DNA from 4 places in the Mesorhizobium sp. M0621 genome. Region 3 is predicted to be linked to each of the others. Evidence: riboswitches for the same ligand, from Rfam matches in the RefSeq annotation. Region 3 holds a riboswitch; each other region holds the start of a gene.
What was found. A riboswitch is a leader RNA that binds a small molecule or an ion and turns the genes downstream of it on or off. The one in region 3 is predicted to bind cobalamin.
Positions count from the first base shown of each region.

Region 1 (4,044 bases), on a different contig from region 3:
GATCAGCGAGGCCCAAATGCCTTCGTATCGGACCGAGCCAGAATTGCACACCGCGCTGACGCGTGCACTGGATAAAAACTGGGTCCTGCCGATCGTATGATGCAGAATATGAAGCACGCGAGCTTTGCCTGCATTTGCGCATCCCTCAATGCCGAGCGCTTGGAGAGAGAGATACTTATCCTGACCGCCTGAATGCGGCTTAAGCGGCTTATCGGGACCACAGTCGGGCTTTGCATCAGACCCTTGAGCCAGGCTCCGTCAGTGTGGTCTCTTGCCGCCGAGCGGAGTCATCACGATTGCCTAGTCACCCGTGATGACGACTGGCGTGCCAATTCCCCTCGGACCACGGTTTGGCGCTCACTCCGAGAAAACCGCTTCTACCACGCACGCACGGCTTGCGGCCGCATCGTTAAACATCGCCACCAATGCGATCTTCTGCATTCTAGAGCGTTTCATATTTTGACGGAAGCGTAGCCTGCGTTTTCGAAGTAGTTCTTGCATTCGGCTGCCTCGATGGTTTCGACGAGGTGGCCGATGTGGCGCCACGTGTCCTCGACGGTGCGTTTCTGAGCTTGTCGCATCCAGTGTTTGATCTTGGCGAAGGCCTGCTCGATCGGATTGAGGTCCGGCGAGTAGGGCGGCAGATACCAAAGCCTGGCGCCGGCAGCTTTGATCGTCTGCCTGATGGCCGCCGACTTATGGCTTCCCAGGTTATCCATGACCACGATGTCGCCGGGCTTCAGCACGGTGATGAGCTGCTGCTCGACATAAGCACGGAAGCATTGGCCGTTGATCGGTCCGTCGAAGATGCAAGGTGCTGCGAGCCGGTCCCAGCGTAGTGCACCGAGGAAGGTCAGCGTGCGCCAGTGGCCGTGTGGAGCCAAGCCGCGCAGCCGTTTGCCTTTCGGCCCCCAACCTCGCAGTGGAGCCATGTTGGTCTTGATCCAGGTCTCATCGATGAAGACCAGGCACTGTGGATCGAGACCGCTTTGCCAAGAGCGCCATCGCTGGCGCCTGCGGGCAATATCGGCACCGCCTGCTCAAGGGCGAACAGAGTTTTTTTTGAAGCTCAGGCCTTCGCGGCGCAGGAACAGCCACACCGTATTGTGCGAGACCTTGACCCCGCGAGCATCCAGCTCGTCCTTCAGCCGACGCAGCGTCAGTTCAGAGGTCTGATTAAGCCGCTCCATAATGAAGGCCCGATGCGGCTCAAGGACGCGCTTGCGATGTCCGCCCATCTTGCCCGGCGCCACCGAGCCAGTGGCACGGTAACGCTGCGACCACTTCACTACAGAGGAAACCGCAACGCCAAAGCGCGAGGCAACCGCACGGCAGGTCTCCCCGTCGCCAACCGCCGCTACTGCACGCTCACGAAGGTCATTTGAAAGCGCTCGCGTCATCAGATGCTGGCCTCCAATCCAGCCAGCATCTTGAATCACAAACATCCGGCTTTGGGAATCCTACGATTCTCTCAAAATAGGAATCGCTCTAATGACGTTGTCACGCGCTTGAAGTCTTGTCCGAAATCCTTCATCGGCGACCTGCGAGGGATGTCGCAGCCCGACAGGGATCCATTAGTTGGACAATGGTGGCAGCGGAGCAGCGCCGCCAATGGGCGACTGAATATTTCACAATGTTAGACAAGCGTAAAAGCGAAATCACATAACGACATAAACATTTCGTTATGCGTCATTGACAAAAGAGCGGACTGCTGTGATTGTCTGCGTGTCGTGGTCCTCGCGTGCGGCGCTGCCGCAGCGGAGCTAAGAGGGAAGCCGGTGCAATGCCGGCGCTGCCCCCGCAACTGTTAGCGGCGAGCCAACCCCACTCATGTCACTGAGGCGAATACCCTCAGGAAGGCGGGTAGAGGCTATGACCCCGCGAGCCAGGAGACCTGCCACGGCGAATTACGTCCACGGGCGGGGTGTCTCGGTGGCGCTGCAAGCCGGCGTTCGTGCCGGCCTGCTAGCGCCTTCCTTGTCATCGGCGCCCCAACCATCGGGGTATGACATGACTGACTCTCAGGAAATTCCTGTAGCAACGCTCGGCGTGCCGCGCTTCGGTCGTCGGCGAGAGCTGAAATTCGCGCTTGAAAGCTACTGGTCCGGAACATCGTCCGCTGGCGACCTTCTCACGACGTCGAAGGCGCTCCGTGCCGCTAGCTGGGAAGAGCAGCGCGATCGCGGCGTGTCGAAAATCCCGTCGAACGACTTCTCGCTTTACGACCATGTGCTCGACACCGCAGCCATGGTCGGGGCCGTTCCATCCCGTTTCGGCTGGAATAGCGGCGAGGCCCCACTTGACATCTACTTCGCAATGGCGCGCGGCAACCAGGGTCAGACGGAGGATTGTGGACACGCTGGTCACCAGGAGGAGGCTCATGGACCTGGTGTAACCGCGATGGAAATGACCAAGTGGTTTGACACCAACTACCACTACATTGTGCCGGAACTCGATGATGATCAGACGTTCGCCCTCTCGTCATCGAAGCCGGTCGATTACTTCCTCGAGGCTAAAGCTCTCGGCATTCACACACGCCCAGTCATCCTTGGACCCATCACCTTCCTCAAGCTGGCGAAATCGCCTGCCGAGGGGTTCGGTCCCATCGCGCTCCTACCGCGGCTGCTGCCCGTTTACGAGCAAGTCCTGCAGAAGCTGAAGCTGTCGGGAGCCGACTGGGTGCAGATCGATGAGCCAGCGCTTGTCCTCGATCTGAACCCGAACGAACGAGCTGCGTTCGAATTCGCCTATGGCCAGCTGTCGAAAGCCGCGCCCGAGCTGAAGATCATGCTGGCTACGTATTTCGGGTCGCTGGGAGACAATCTCGAAACCGCGGTTTCTCTGCCCCTGGCCGGGCTGCATATTGATCTCGTGCGCGCTCCCGAGCAGCTGGAAACGGGGGGTCGGCTCGCTCCGAAGGATCTGGTGCTCTCGCTTGGCTTGATCGATGGCCGCAACGTCTGGCGTGCGAACCTGCCCGCCATTCTCGACCGCATCAAACCGATCGTCGCCGGCTGGCCCTTGGACCGCGTCGAGATCGCGCCTTCTTGCTCGATGCTGCATGTGCCGATTGATCTGCGCATGGGGACGGAACTCGACGCCGACATCAGGTCGTGGCTCGCCTTCGCGGCCCAGAAGACCGACGAGCTGGTCTTGCTGGCCCGGGCCCTGTCCCAAGGCAGGGATGCGGTGGCAGGCGCGTTGAAAGCGTCTGCCGAGGCTGCCGCCACGCGCGTGACATCCACGAGGATCCATGACCCGCTTGTTCAGGGGCGGATCGCTAGCATTGAGGACAGCGCGAATCGACGAGAGAGCGCTTTTGGCGAGCGCTCCAGAGTCCAAGCCGGCTCACTCGGGCTGCCGCCGTTCCCGACGACGACCATCGGGTCCTTCCCGCAGACGCCGCAGGTACGCAAGGCGCGGGCCGCTCATGCGAAGGGCCAGCTGAGCTATGTCGACTATGAGACGTTCCTGAAGAAGGAGATCGAGGCTGCAATTCGCTGGCAGGAAGAGATCGGGCTGGACGTGCTGGTGCACGGTGAGTTCGAGCGAAACGACATGGTACAGCATTTCGGCGAGCAGTTGTCCGGCTTCGCGCTCACCCAGCATGCCTGGGTACAAAGCTATGGGTCGCGCTACGTGCGTCCCCCCATCATTTTCGGCGACGTATCGAGGCGCAATCCGATGACAGTGCGCTGGTGGCAATTCGCCCAGTCGCTTACGGAAAAGCCCGTGAAGGGAATGCTCACAGGCCCAGTCACCATTCTCAACTGGTCTTTTGTTCGCGACGACGTACCCCGCTCCGAAGCCTGCCGCCAGATCGCGCTCGCCATCCGCGACGAAGTGACGGATCTCGAAAGATCCGGCGCAAGGATGGTCCAGATCGATGAGGCCGCGTTTCGCGAAGGATTGCCACTGCGCCAATCTGACTGGAAAGTCTATCTCGACTGGGCTGTCGAATGTTTCCGGATCGCTTCAACGGGTGTAAAGGACGCGACTCAAATTCATACCCACATGTGCTATTCGGAGTTCAACGAGATCATT
Region 1 is NZ_JAMYQF010000055.1:42,689-46,732, forward strand. It holds gene NKI38_RS27510 (alpha,alpha-trehalose-phosphate synthase (UDP-forming)) at 1-100, shown strand, start outside; partial or broken gene NKI38_RS27515 (IS630 family transposase) at 453-1,445, opposite strand; cobalamin riboswitch at 1,715-1,916, shown strand; gene metE (5-methyltetrahydropteroyltriglutamate--homocysteine S-methyltransferase) at 2,011-4,044, shown strand, end outside.
Region 1: linked by a shared signal. The riboswitch ahead of metE (5-methyltetrahydropteroyltriglutamate--homocysteine S-methyltransferase) and the one ahead of NKI38_RS14720 (CbtB domain-containing protein) in region 3 are both predicted to bind cobalamin.

Region 2 (4,044 bases), on a different contig from region 3:
CAGATGCAAGGGACCCGCCAGCGGCCGTGACAGATGCGGGATCATCAGCCCGACGAATCCGATGACGCCGGCGACAGAGACAAGGATCGCCGTCGAGAAGGCGGCGACGAGAAACGTCATCCGGCGCATGCGCGCCACTGGCACGCCCAGGCTTTCGGCGGCATGTTCGCCGGCCAGGAAAGCATCGAGCCGGCGGTGGTTCCACAGCGCGTACGCCAGGATGGTCCCCGCACCCAGTGCGCCCAGCCAGATATTGTCCCAGCGCGCCAGGCCAAGGCCACCCATCGTCCAGAACAGCACCGAATGAGCAGCGCGCTGGTCGCCGGCAAAGACCAGATAGTTTGTCAAGGCGGTGAACATGAACGAGACGGCAAGGCCGGCGAGGATCAGCCGCTCCGGGCCTTGCCCTTTCACCCGCGCGACCAGCAGCAGGACGACCCCGGCAGCCAGTATGCCGCCGGTAAAAGCCGCGACCGGCAAAGTCCAGATGCCAAAGCTATCGCCGAAGACGGTGATGACGGAAACCGCGCCGGCGGCGGCTCCCGACGACAGTCCGAACAGGAACGGATCGGCGAGATCGTTGCGGGTCACCGTCTGCAGCAGCGCACCGACGACGCCCAGTCCGGCGCCGATGCAGATGGCCAGGATGGTGCGCGGCAGCCGCAGGTCGACGACGATCTTGCCGACCGGCCCGGACACGTCGTGCCCACTGAAGCCGACCGCACGACCAAGCGCGGCAACGACGTCGCTCAACGGGATCAGCGTCGAGCCATAGGCGATCGACAGCAGAGCGAGAGCGGCGATCGCCGCCGCCCCCACCAGCATGGCCAGTGCAAATGCCGGGTGGCGCAAGCTCAAAAAGCTTCCGGGTGCATCGCCTTGGCGATCTTGTCGATCGCTTCGATGTTGGCGGGTCCCGGCGTCAGTTCGGCATAGCGCAATGCGACGAAGCGCTCGTTCTTGACCGCATCCGTCTCCTTCATCGCCGGATGCGCCTTCAGGAAATCGAGCAGTTTCCTGTAGCCGCCGCCGTCCTGGTAATCGAGCAGGATGAGGAATTGCGGATTGCGCGACGCCACCGTTTCCCAGTCCGTATTGCCCCAGCTGGTGTCCATGTCGGCCATGATGTTGTCGCCGCCGGCGGCTGATATCATGGCGCTCGGAATGGCGAACTTGCCTGCGGTAAACGGCTTGTCCTCGCCGGAATCGTACAGGAACACCCTCGTGCCCTTCGCGCTGCCGACCTTCGCGGTGATGTCCGCGAGCTGCGTCTTCCAGCCCGAAACAAGCTTTTCAGCCTCGGCCTCCTTGCCAAAAATCTTGCCCAGCTTTTCGACGTCGCCATAGAGCAAATCCATCGAGGCGGCGGGCCTGTTCTTGTCGAGATGGACGCAGCTTTCCGTCAGCACCAGCGTCTTGATGCCATGCGGGGCAAGCGTGTCGGGCGTCACCTCGCCACCCGGCTTCATGCCGTAATACCAGCCGGCGAAGAAGAAATCGGGCTCGACGGCGACGAGGTTTTCGAGCGTCGGATACTTGGGCGCCAGTTCCGGGATCGAACCCTGCTCGGCCTTGAATTCGGGGCCGACCTTGTACCATCCGGTGATGCCGGTCAGGCCGACGATCGACGGCTGCAGTTTCAGCGCGAAAGCCATCTCGGCCATGTTGAGATCATGGATGACGGCGCGCTTCGGCGGCGCGTCGAAGGTCAGCGGCTTGCCGCAGCTGTCGACGGTCACCGGGAAGGCCAGGGCTGTCGAGGCCAGCAGCGAGAAGGCAAGCGAAAAAGCGAGGCGTTTCACGGATGTTGCTCCTTTGTTGGAATGCGGAACGGCTTCAGTCAGGACGGCGGCGCGGCACGATTCGGAACCTCGAAAACCGTCAGTTCGCGGTCCTCGGTCGGATGGCGCAGACGCAGCACATCGATGCCGAAAATCTCGCGGATCAGCTGTTGGGTCAGCGCTTCGCGCGGTGCGGCGAGCGCTTGCAGACGGGCATGGTTCATCACCGCCACCCTGGTGGCGAAGGGTGCGACCAGCGCCAGATCGTGCAGCACCGCGATCACCGTCATGCTGAAGCCGGCCACGAGTTCGAGCAGTTCGCCGCGGGCGCGCGGGTCGAGATGGTTGGTCGGCTCGTCGAGGAACAGGATTTTTGGCTGCTGCGCGATGGCGCGCGCCAATTGGGCGCGCTGGCGCTCGCCGCCCGACAGCGAGCCGATGGTGCGGCCAAGCAGCGGCAGCAGACCGGTTTGGCGCAGCGCATCCACGACAATGTCGCGCTCCTCGCTCCTGCGCTGCCCGGTATGCGGGACCCGGCCAAGCTCAACATAGTCGATCACCGCCAGCCGCGGATCGGGCTGGTCAGTCTGGCCGACCACGGCGATATGCAGTGACCGCTCGGCGGCCGAAATCCTGTCCAGCCGCCGCCCGCCAAGCTTCACCTCGCCTGAACTCGGCCGCAGCATGCCCGACAACATGCGCAACAGCGTTGTCTTGCCGGCGCCGTTGGGACCAATGATGGCAAGGCGGTCGCCAGCGGCCACCGACAGGCTGACCGCCTGGACCAGATCCCGGCCATTCGCCATGGCGCAGAGATCGCGCGCTTCGAGAAGCGGCGTCATCGGCTGCTGCCTGCCAGATTGCCCGGAGCCGGGATGCGGGCCAGCGTCTTGCCGGCCAATCCAGCCGGACGCTGCCCGGAATTGCACCAGCCATCGGCGAGCGAGGCGATCGCGTAGCCGAACGCCAACGCGCGATCTTCATCCACTGAGAGCCGACCATGCAAATCGGCACACAATTGCGCGCCAGGTCTGACCCCGGTCACGGGATCGCGGTAAAGTGTGCACACGATGATGCAATGGATGGCCTTCGAGGCTTCCAACTTCCGTCACTTTCCAAAACTGGCGACGGAAGGACGCTGGCGAGCCGGCCGACAAGACCGAGATTCGCGTTTCCTCCCGGCATACCCCGTCCGGTCAACTCATGCTGATGGCAGGTCTCCTGGCTCGCGGGTCGTTGCGCCATCCTGCCTTCCCAGCCTTGCCGGCCAGTGGCATTCACGGATTTTGCTCGCCGCTTACAGTTGCGGGGGCAGCCACGGTCTCGACCTGAGCAGGCCTCACCGTGTTCCCTTTTCACCCCTCGCCTTTCGACTCGGGGACCATCGCGGGTCCAGCGTAGATTTCCCCCAATCGCTTCGCAACGGATTTCTCGGACGGAGTGATGGGCCACTCATGTGTGGGGGAAACAGGCATTGCGCGCTCTCATTATGTAATAACATAACGCTCTAGAAGATGCCGCCTGACGCTGTCAAGCGAAGCCCAGCCGATGCTATCGTGCAGATTGCGCAATTTCGATCAAACTGGCTTTGCGGGAAGGTGGCAAGGTAATCCGCCCAATGCGAAAAGGAGCCCCATGAACCCGACCGAGAAAGCGCTGTGGTTCGTCGAAAGCCATCTGCCGGAGGCGATCTCGCTCGACGATGTCGCGCAAAGCAGCGGCGTGTCGCGCTTTCATGTGACGCGCGCGTTTGGCGCTGCCACCGGCCGGTCGGTGATGGGCTACATGCGCGCGCGCCGGCTGAGCGAAGCGGCGCGCAAGCTGGCCGGCGGCGCGCCCGACATTCTCTCGCTCGCGCTCGATGCCGGCTACAACTCGCATGAGGCGTTCACCCGTGCCTTCCGCGACCAGTTCGGCACCACGCCGGAACTGGTGCGCGCGCAAGGCACACTCGACAACCTCGACCTCGTGGAGCCGATCCTGATGGACCAGTCCTTTCTTACCAACCTCGAACCGCCGCGCTTCGAGACCAGCCGGCCGTTCCTGATCGCCGGCCTCGGCGAACGCTACAGCTGTGAAACCAGCGCCGCCATCCCGATGCAGTGGCAGCGCTTTGGCCCCTATATCGGCAACATTCCGGGTGAGACCGGCGACGTCGCCTATGGCGTCTGCGTCAACGGCGACGATGCCGGCAATTTCGACTACATCGCCGGCGTCGAAGTATCGGACTTTTCCGACCTGCCGAAGGAATTCAGCCGGGTAG
Region 2 is NZ_JAMYQF010000022.1:80,268-84,311, forward strand. It holds gene NKI38_RS17350 (FecCD family ABC transporter permease) at 1-825, opposite strand, end outside; gene NKI38_RS17355 (ABC transporter substrate-binding protein) at 855-1,802, opposite strand; gene NKI38_RS17360 (ABC transporter ATP-binding protein) at 1,841-2,623, opposite strand; gene NKI38_RS17365 (hypothetical protein) at 2,620-2,883, opposite strand; cobalamin riboswitch at 2,976-3,182, opposite strand; gene NKI38_RS17370 (GyrI-like domain-containing protein) at 3,417-4,044, shown strand, end outside.
Region 2: linked by a shared signal. The riboswitch ahead of NKI38_RS17365 (hypothetical protein) and the one ahead of NKI38_RS14720 (CbtB domain-containing protein) in region 3 are both predicted to bind cobalamin.

Region 3 (4,044 bases):
TTGGGGTGGGGGGGGGCTAAACGCGGCCCCGCGCGCCCCCCCCCCGGGCTCCTTTTGGCGGCGGGCCCGCCGCGCCCCGCCCCCCCCACCGCCGATGAGGAAGGTCAGTGCCTTGCTGTCAGGCAAAGCTGTCGCGCAGGCTGGTCGCCGTACCGGTAAAGCGGCCATGCACCACGCCGACGACCGCGCCGAGCACCAGCCAGAACACCAGATTGGTCACTGTCACCGCCACCACGAATTGGTGATGCAACCCTTCCGGAATCGCCGTCTCGTAACTGCCGGGCTGCGGCGCGCCGACGATGTGCGGCGCGACGATCAAGGCCACGGCCAGGATCGCCAGCGGCAGCGACTTGCGGAAGGCGATCAGGCCGAGCCCGGCCGCGGTCATCGCTACGGTCGCCCACCACCAGATCTGGCGCTCGGTCAGATCGGCCGCGGGCATGGCCGGCAGTTCCGGCGGCAGGCCAAGACCCGGTGCCAGCGTGAACACGGCAAAGCCGGCCAGGCCCCAAAAGACGCCCTGCCGCCAGCCACCGATACCGCCGGCGAATTCGGAGACTGCAACCAGGATCAGCGCGAAGCCGATGCCGGTGACGATATTGGCAAGCATGCTGAAAGCGAAACGCTCAAAACCGTCGGCCGGCGCCCAGCCCTCGTCTTCGGCGGCCGGGGCGACTTCCGCTGCCGGAGCGGCAGAGCTCATGGCATTTCCCGACGGAGCGGCTGTGCTCATGGCACTGCTATCCGTTGAGGCCGGAGCGGCATGGTCATGGTGATGCCCGCCGCCGGCCTGTTCGTAGACTTCCGCCTTCAGGATCAGCGGCACGGTGGCGTAGGCCTGCAGGCAGGCAAGAACGACACCGGCCACGAGCCCTGCGATCGCCGCGATGAACACGACGTTGCGAAACAGGTTCATGATGTCAGATCCTCGTCAGTGGCAGGGAAACGCCATCGAATGGCGATAGTCGTGAGCCGCATTGTGGACCGCATCGATATGCGAGAAGCCGACAAAGCCCATCACGAAAATGCCGAGAAACGCAGCAAGCGCGAGCTGCATGAAGCGCGACTGCGAGGAGACGGAGGCGCCGAGGGAGACAGAAGCGGTAGTCATGTCTTGTCCTTTCGCCCTCCACCCGAGGGCATCGAAGTCAGTTTCCTGTCGCCGGCAGGTCTCCTGGCTCGCGGATCAGCGCCCTTCCCCACCTTCCCGAAGAAGAAATCTTCAGTGGCATATGGAGAGGACTACCGCACACAGTTGCGGGGGCAGCCACGGCATTGGGCGAAACTCGCCCTCACCGCATTCCCTCTTGGCTCCAAAATGGAACCGACGACATCAGCGACTATAGGCAGAATCCTCGCCTCCAGCAAACCAAATTCCGCCGGCAACCATCGCGAATGCGTCGTGCCAGACAACGGCCACAGGTGCCCGCAATTGACAATTTTCCTGGCCGGGTGTCGGCTGGCATCTTGATAGGAAGCCAGCCATGCAGCCCATTGCCAGCGAGCGCGATCCCTACAACGGCCTAACCCGGGCGGAAGCGACGCTGCCTTCATCGGCCTATTGGGATGCAGGCAGCTACCAAAACGATCTCGACGCCATCTGGTACAGAAGTTGGCTGCTGGTCTGCCGCGAGGCCGACCTCGCGCAACCACTGGCTTTCCGCAGATTCCGCATCGGCACGCAAGACATCGTCGTGCTGCGAGACGAGACCGGCGAGCTGCGCGCCTTCCACAACACCTGCCGCCATCGCGGTTCGCAGCTTTGCCAGGAGAGCGAAGGCCGGCTGAAGGCGCGGCTGATCACCTGCCCCTACCACGCCTGGTCCTACTCGTTGCGTGGCGACCTCGTGCGCGTGCCGTCGAAATCACTGCCGGAAGGCTTCGACAAGGCCGACCACCCGCTTTATCGGGTAGCACTCTCGGTGTGGCGCGGCTTTGTCTTCGTCAATCTGCAGGAGGACGCGACCGGTTCGGCGCAGGCATCCTTCGATCCCGCCTCCGGCGATCTCGGCAATTGGCCGCTGGAGACGCTGGTGAGCGGCCATGTGCTGCGCAAGGTGATGCACTGCAACTGGAAGGTCTTTTGGGAAAACTTCAACGAGTGCCTGCATTGCCCTGGTGTTCACAAGGACCTGTCGCGGCTGGTGCCGATCTATGGCCGCGGCCTGATGAGCCGGCACGACGACCCCGAATGGGTTCGCCACACCGACAATGACGCGCCGGAGTTTTCCGGCGGCCTGCGTGCCGGCGCCGAGACATGGTCGCGCGACGGCCAGGCGCACGGGCCGGTCTTCTCGAGCCTGACACCTGCCGAGCGCACTGCGGGCCAGACCTACGCCACCAACCTGCCGTCGATGTTCATCGTCGGCCATGTCGACTATGTCAGAACGGTAAGGCTGGTACCGCTCGGCCCCGAACAGACCGAGCTTGTCGCGGAATGGCTGTTTGCGCCCGAGGCGCTCGCCGCGACCGACATCGACAACATCGTCGCCTTCGGCACCCAGGTACTGGAGGAGGACGCAACGATCTGCGAGGTCAACCAGAGAGGCCTGCGCTCGATGCGCCACGCGGCCGGTGTGCTGATGCCCGAGGAATACGACCTGCACCACTTCCACAATTGGGTGCGCGGGCGGCACGCGGCTCTTCCGCCCAAGCCCTGAACATCACAGCGATTTCGGCAGATAGCGCCAGGTCACAAACCCGCAAACCGCCGCCAGCAGGCCGAGCGTGACGAACACCGAGCCCAGGCCGAAGAAGGCCAGCACCACCGAATAAACCAGCGGCGGCGTCAATTCGGAAAAATCGAGATAGGTGCGGTAGACCGCCGCCATCTGCGATCTTTCATAGGAGCGCACCGAGCGCATGAACGCGGTCGAGCCGAGTGCGTCGAGCGCGATGGTGAAGAACGCGCCGCCAAGCAGGAAGGCGCCGGTGAGCAGCGGCACGGTTTCGCCGACGAAGCCCGCCGCCAACAGCATGGCCGACATGGCGAAATAGGCAAATGTCATGGTCCTGCGGCCGCCGAAGCGCTTTCCTGCCTTGCCCCAGAAGATGGCCATGAACAGCAGTGCGTTGCCGGCCGAAACCAGCAAGCCACCTGCCAGCTTGCCCTCGCCGGTGATCACCATGAACAGCGGCCCATAGACGAAGAACGTCGTCCAGAAACAGGAGCGGCCGAAAGCGATCAGCCAGGCCAGCCGCAGCCTGGGCTGCGCGACGAAGCGGCCGATATTGGCGAGCGGATTGACCGGGCGTGTCTTGCCCGGACGGATCGACGGATTGTCGCCGAGCCGGTAGGTCCAGAACAGCGCCAGCAGGGCCAGGGCGAAGATCGCGACCGCGCCATGCGCGGCATAGATACCGAAGCGTGTGTAGAGGAAGATGCCGAGCGTTGGCCCGCCGGTCCAGGCCAACATCGACCATGCCATGCGCAGCGATTCGGCCTGCATGAAATCGGTCTTGCGGATGTGGTCCATGATGTAGAGGTTGAGCGTGATCGACAGCGCGCTGGCGCCCATCACACGGCACAGCATGCCGGCCAGTTGCCCGGCAAGCGTGTAGGTGACGAAGAACAGCGAGCCGATGGCCAGCAGGCAGGCGCCTGCTGTGTAGACCCAGCGCCGCGCAAAGCGGCGGATCAGCATCGGCATGAACAATGTCACCGACAGGCCGAGCATCGCCACGACGGTGTAGAGGATCGAGACGATCTGCTCGTTGTGCAGTATCTCGTAGGCCTGGATCGGGATGACGCTCGACACCGTGGCGCGGGCGAAGGATTCGACTGCATAAAGCGAGGCGAAGGTGCGCGCGTCCGCGGCCTTTAGGGCCGGAAGCCAGATCGGATGGCGCACATGGGTGGACATTGCTTCCCCAAAGCAGAATCTATCGGACCAAATCTGCCGTGGCGATCTTTGCGCCAATAAGAGGAAACCGACGCGTACCCGGCAAAAAGCGAAGTCGGCCAAAGGCTTCCCGGCCCTGGCCTAATGCGGCGCCTGATCCGGCATCCACGGCACTGTTCATGGCAAAGCTGCTGGCCTTCTT
Region 3 is NZ_JAMYQF010000017.1:115,601-119,644, reverse strand. It holds gene NKI38_RS14725 (CbtA family protein) at 119-916, opposite strand; gene NKI38_RS14720 (CbtB domain-containing protein) at 932-1,111, opposite strand; cobalamin riboswitch at 1,148-1,344, opposite strand; gene NKI38_RS14715 (aromatic ring-hydroxylating oxygenase subunit alpha) at 1,485-2,660, shown strand; gene NKI38_RS14710 (MFS transporter) at 2,664-3,863, opposite strand.

Region 4 (4,044 bases), on a different contig from region 3:
CACGATGATGAGGTCGGCAAGGTCGTCGTGAACGCTCACAGCGAGCGACTCGGTTGTGGCGGCAAGGTCGGCGAGCAGTTCGCCAGGCAGCGGCAGCGGTGGCGCATCCAGGCGAACCAGGAGCCCCAGTTCAAGCAATTGCGATACGAAACCTTCGAGTTCATCTGGGCCAATCGTCCTGGCGCCAACGGTCAGCCCGACCAGAGCCTGGGCATCGACGCCGGACGATAGCGCCTGCCAAATCCTGCTGCCCGAATCGGAAAATCCGAAATACTTCCCGTTCGAAAGATCGAGCACGACGGCTTCGCCGTCGAAAGATTCAAAGACAATATCCTTGCTCGAAATTGCGTAGACATCGGTACGACGCATTTGTCTTGGCCCCCGCAGCCGCGCGAGCAGTCGCCGGTCGGCGCGGTCGCTCAGCCTATAACGCCTGTAAACACTCGATTCTTGCTTGGCAAGCCAACGTGCGCCAGCGGCTCCAAGCCGATCACGCCTCGATTTCGAGCGCCGAAAGCGGTTTTGAGCAACAGGCGAGGATAAAGCCGTCGTCGATCTCGTGATCGAGGATGCCGCCATTGTGGCTCATCTCGACGGCGCCCGTGACCTTCTTCACCTTGCAGGTGCCGCACAGGCCGAACTCGCATGCGGCGGGAATCCGCACGCCGGAGGCCCGCGCGGTCTGCAGCACGGTCTGCCCGGTGACGCATTCGGCGTCGACATCCGAAAGCGCGAAACGGATCGGCGTCGCGGCTTCGACGACAACGGCAGCACCGTCTCCCGCAGGCGACGCGAACGGAGCCGGGACCTCCTCCACCACAGGCGCCGCAAAGCTCTCCTGATGGTATTTCGTCATGTCGAAGCCGGCGGCGTCGAGCATACCGCGCACGGCACGCATGAAGGGATCGGGCCCGCAGCAGAAGATTTCGCGCTCGCGGAAATCGGGCGCCAGCAATGGCAGCCGAATGGCGTCGATGCGGCCCATATGGCCGAACCAGCCCTCGCGGCTCGACCGCTCCTCGATCATGAAGCCGAGCGACAGGCCGGGCATCCGGCTGCCGAGCAGTTCAAGTTCCTTGCGGAAGATGATCTCTTCCGGACGGCGCGCGCAGTTGACGAAGCCGACATCGGTCCATGGCGCACAGTCGTTCAGCCAGCGCAGCATCGACATCATCGGCGTCACGCCGGAACCGGCGGAGATGAACAGATATTTCGCCGCCGGGTGGCTGTGCAGCGAAAAGTCGCCGGTCGGCCCGTAAGCCTTGACGTGCGATCCGGGCGTCAGATGGTCGAACATCCAGCGCGTGCCGATGCTGCCGGCCTGCGCCTTCACCGTCACCGCGATCGAGAACGGCCGCGATGGCGAGGACGACAGCGTGTAGGTGCGCATCAGCGGCCCGTCGGCGGCCGGCAGTTCCAGCGTCAAGAACTGGCCCGGCTTGTAGCGGAACCAGGTCTGGTTGTCGGAGCGGAAGGTGAAGGTCTTGACGTCAGGCGCCTCGTCGCTGACGCCGATCACCTCCAGCACCTGCAGCCGGTCGTTCCAGGGCGTCATCTGGTCGAGATGGCGATAGAGGCCAAGATCCGTCACCGCATTCATCCTCTTGTCTCTTTTGTTTTGTGCATGATCCAAAGCCTAGGCGACGCTGCGCAGGGCCGGCCGACCGCCTTCCGCGAGGCGCGGGCCGATGAACGACGCGTACCATTCGACGAACTGGATCACGCCACCCTCATGCAGCTCCGAATAGGGGCCTGGTTCATAGGCGGGCGACAGGATGCCGAAGGCGTTTTCCTCGACGATGCGGCGGTCCTGGTCGTTGGTCTCGGTCCAGACATGGGTGAGATCTTTGATGGTGTAGTCGACCCCCTCGACCGCATCCTTGTGCACCAGCCACTTCGTCGTCACCGCCGTTTCCGTGGCGCTGATCGGCAACACCCGGAACGTCACCGCGTGATCGATGAGGATGTGGTTCCAGGTCGTCGGGTAGTGATAGTGCATCAAGGTGCCGATCCGGTCGGCGGAGACAGTGTCGGAGAGGTTCTTCTCCACCGCCCGCTTGCCGGTCATGGTGTAGCTGACGGCATCGCGCAGCAACGGCGCGCGGGTGGCGCGGTACTGTCCGGCCGGATCGATGCGAAATTTGCTCGGCAGGCCTGATGCCTCGCACTTAGCCCAATGCGCGACCATTTCGGGGTCGCTGTCGGCGCCGTTGACGCCGGTTACGGTCGGCGCTTCGGGGAAGGTCTTGCACAGCTCGGGATGATTGGCGACACAGTGATAGCACTCGCGATTGTTTTCCCAGACCAGCTTCCAGTTGCCCTTCTCGATGATCGTGCTCTCGAAGGCGATCTTTGCTTCGCGCAACCGGTGCGGCAAAAGATAAGGTTCGATCATCGCCCGCATCGGCGCGAAATCGGCGGGCTCCCTGGCAAGGCAGATGAAGATGTAGCCGCCGACGCTCTCGCAGGCGACTGGCTTCAGGCTGAACTCACTCTTGTCGAAACCGTCGGCCATCTGGCGGGCAAACAGCAGGCGGCCGTCGAGCTCATAGGTCCACTGGTGATAGGGGCAGACGAGCTTTGCCGCCGTACCCCTCTCGGTATTGCAGACGCGGCTGCCGCGGTGGCGGCAGGAATTGTGGAAGGCGTTGATCTTGCCTTGCTGATCGCGGACAAGGACGACCGGATAGTCGCCGATCTGCACGGTGATGTAGCTGCCCGGCTTCGGCAGTTCGCAATCGTGGCCGATGAACAGCCAATCGCGATACCAGATCAGCTCCATATCGAGCTTGAAGTAGTCCGGATCGGTATAGAAGGGCTGTTCTAGCGAAAAGCCTTGCCGGCGGCTGTTCAAGAGCCTCAGCATGTCGTTGCGAGTTTCCATGTCCTGTCCTCGTTTCTAAGGACTGAACTGGTGGTGACGGAGGAAGGATTGGACACAGGCCGGCGATGCGCCGGACATGCACTATCCACCTCTTGACCGCCCACCGCGATCAGTCGAGTTCAATGATCTCGGGCTGGTTTCCGGGCTCTGGAGTTGTCCTTGCGGACCATCGCGACACCTTCCCAGGCAGTTGCCCAGTGGTCTCCCGTTGCGACTTGAACTCCACCACCGTTGCGGGGGCAGCGCCGGATTCTGACCGGCTTCCCAATTCTCCGCCTCGTCGTCACGAAGTGGCACCTGAGATGATATGATCTAACCACGATCGCGGACGCGCCATCGGCATGAAAACGACATCGTATCCATGCGGCGCGACACGGATGCGAAACGTTCCGAGGCGGCCATTTCCCATTTGCAATCTCCTCGAAACCGACCCCTCACTCGGGGTCAAAAAAGTTAACAGTTTCGAAAAGTGACTATTAGCTCTTTCTAAAATCGAACCGAACGGTTCGTTTCTGTTGACGGTGCGTGCAGGACGGTGTGAACGCTGGGCCCTCGAAACAGTTGGTGATCAAGCGGGCGGTTTTACTTAAATCATTGAAAAATATAAGTAAAAAGTGGCGCGTAGAAGCCCTTGGCACAATTTCAAGTGGCGGACTCATGGTCCACACGAAACAACTTCGTGATTGGAAAAGGCGAGGATGCCCTCCCACATCGGGGCTGTCCGAACGACGCGATTTCTTCCCAAGACACGCCGCTAGACGGACGGGAAAAATACTGGAGTACACAAAATGAAAAAGATCATTCTCACTGCCGCCGCCCTTCTGGCGATTTCCGGCAGCGCCTTCGCTAATGGTAGCGACCACTACGGTTCGAACGCCGCGGCAGCCACTGCTGTCGACAGCTCGTCCACGGCTTCGGTCAAGAAGTCGGAACCGGCTGCTCAGACGCCTGCCCAGGGCAGCGACCGTAATCTCTTCGGCAACAACTAAAAGCCGATTACCGGCAGACGGCGGGCTTGCCCGTCGCCCTGGCAAAATTCAAAAATCAGGAGACTTGAAATGAAGAAGATCCTTATTGCCGCCGCCGCCGTTCTGGCCATCACCGGCAGTGCCTTCGCCGGCAGCGACAATTTTGGCTCCAATGGCGCCAACCAGCCTGCC
Region 4 is NZ_JAMYQF010000005.1:97,912-101,955, forward strand. It holds gene NKI38_RS05490 (PqqD family peptide modification chaperone) at 1-579, opposite strand, end outside; gene NKI38_RS05495 (FAD-binding oxidoreductase) at 491-1,600, opposite strand; gene NKI38_RS05500 (aromatic ring-hydroxylating oxygenase subunit alpha) at 1,637-2,884, opposite strand; cobalamin riboswitch at 2,999-3,200, opposite strand; gene NKI38_RS05505 (DUF680 domain-containing protein) at 3,673-3,873, shown strand; gene NKI38_RS05510 (DUF680 domain-containing protein) at 3,943-4,044, shown strand, end outside.
Region 4: linked by a shared signal. The riboswitch ahead of NKI38_RS05500 (aromatic ring-hydroxylating oxygenase subunit alpha) and the one ahead of NKI38_RS14720 (CbtB domain-containing protein) in region 3 are both predicted to bind cobalamin.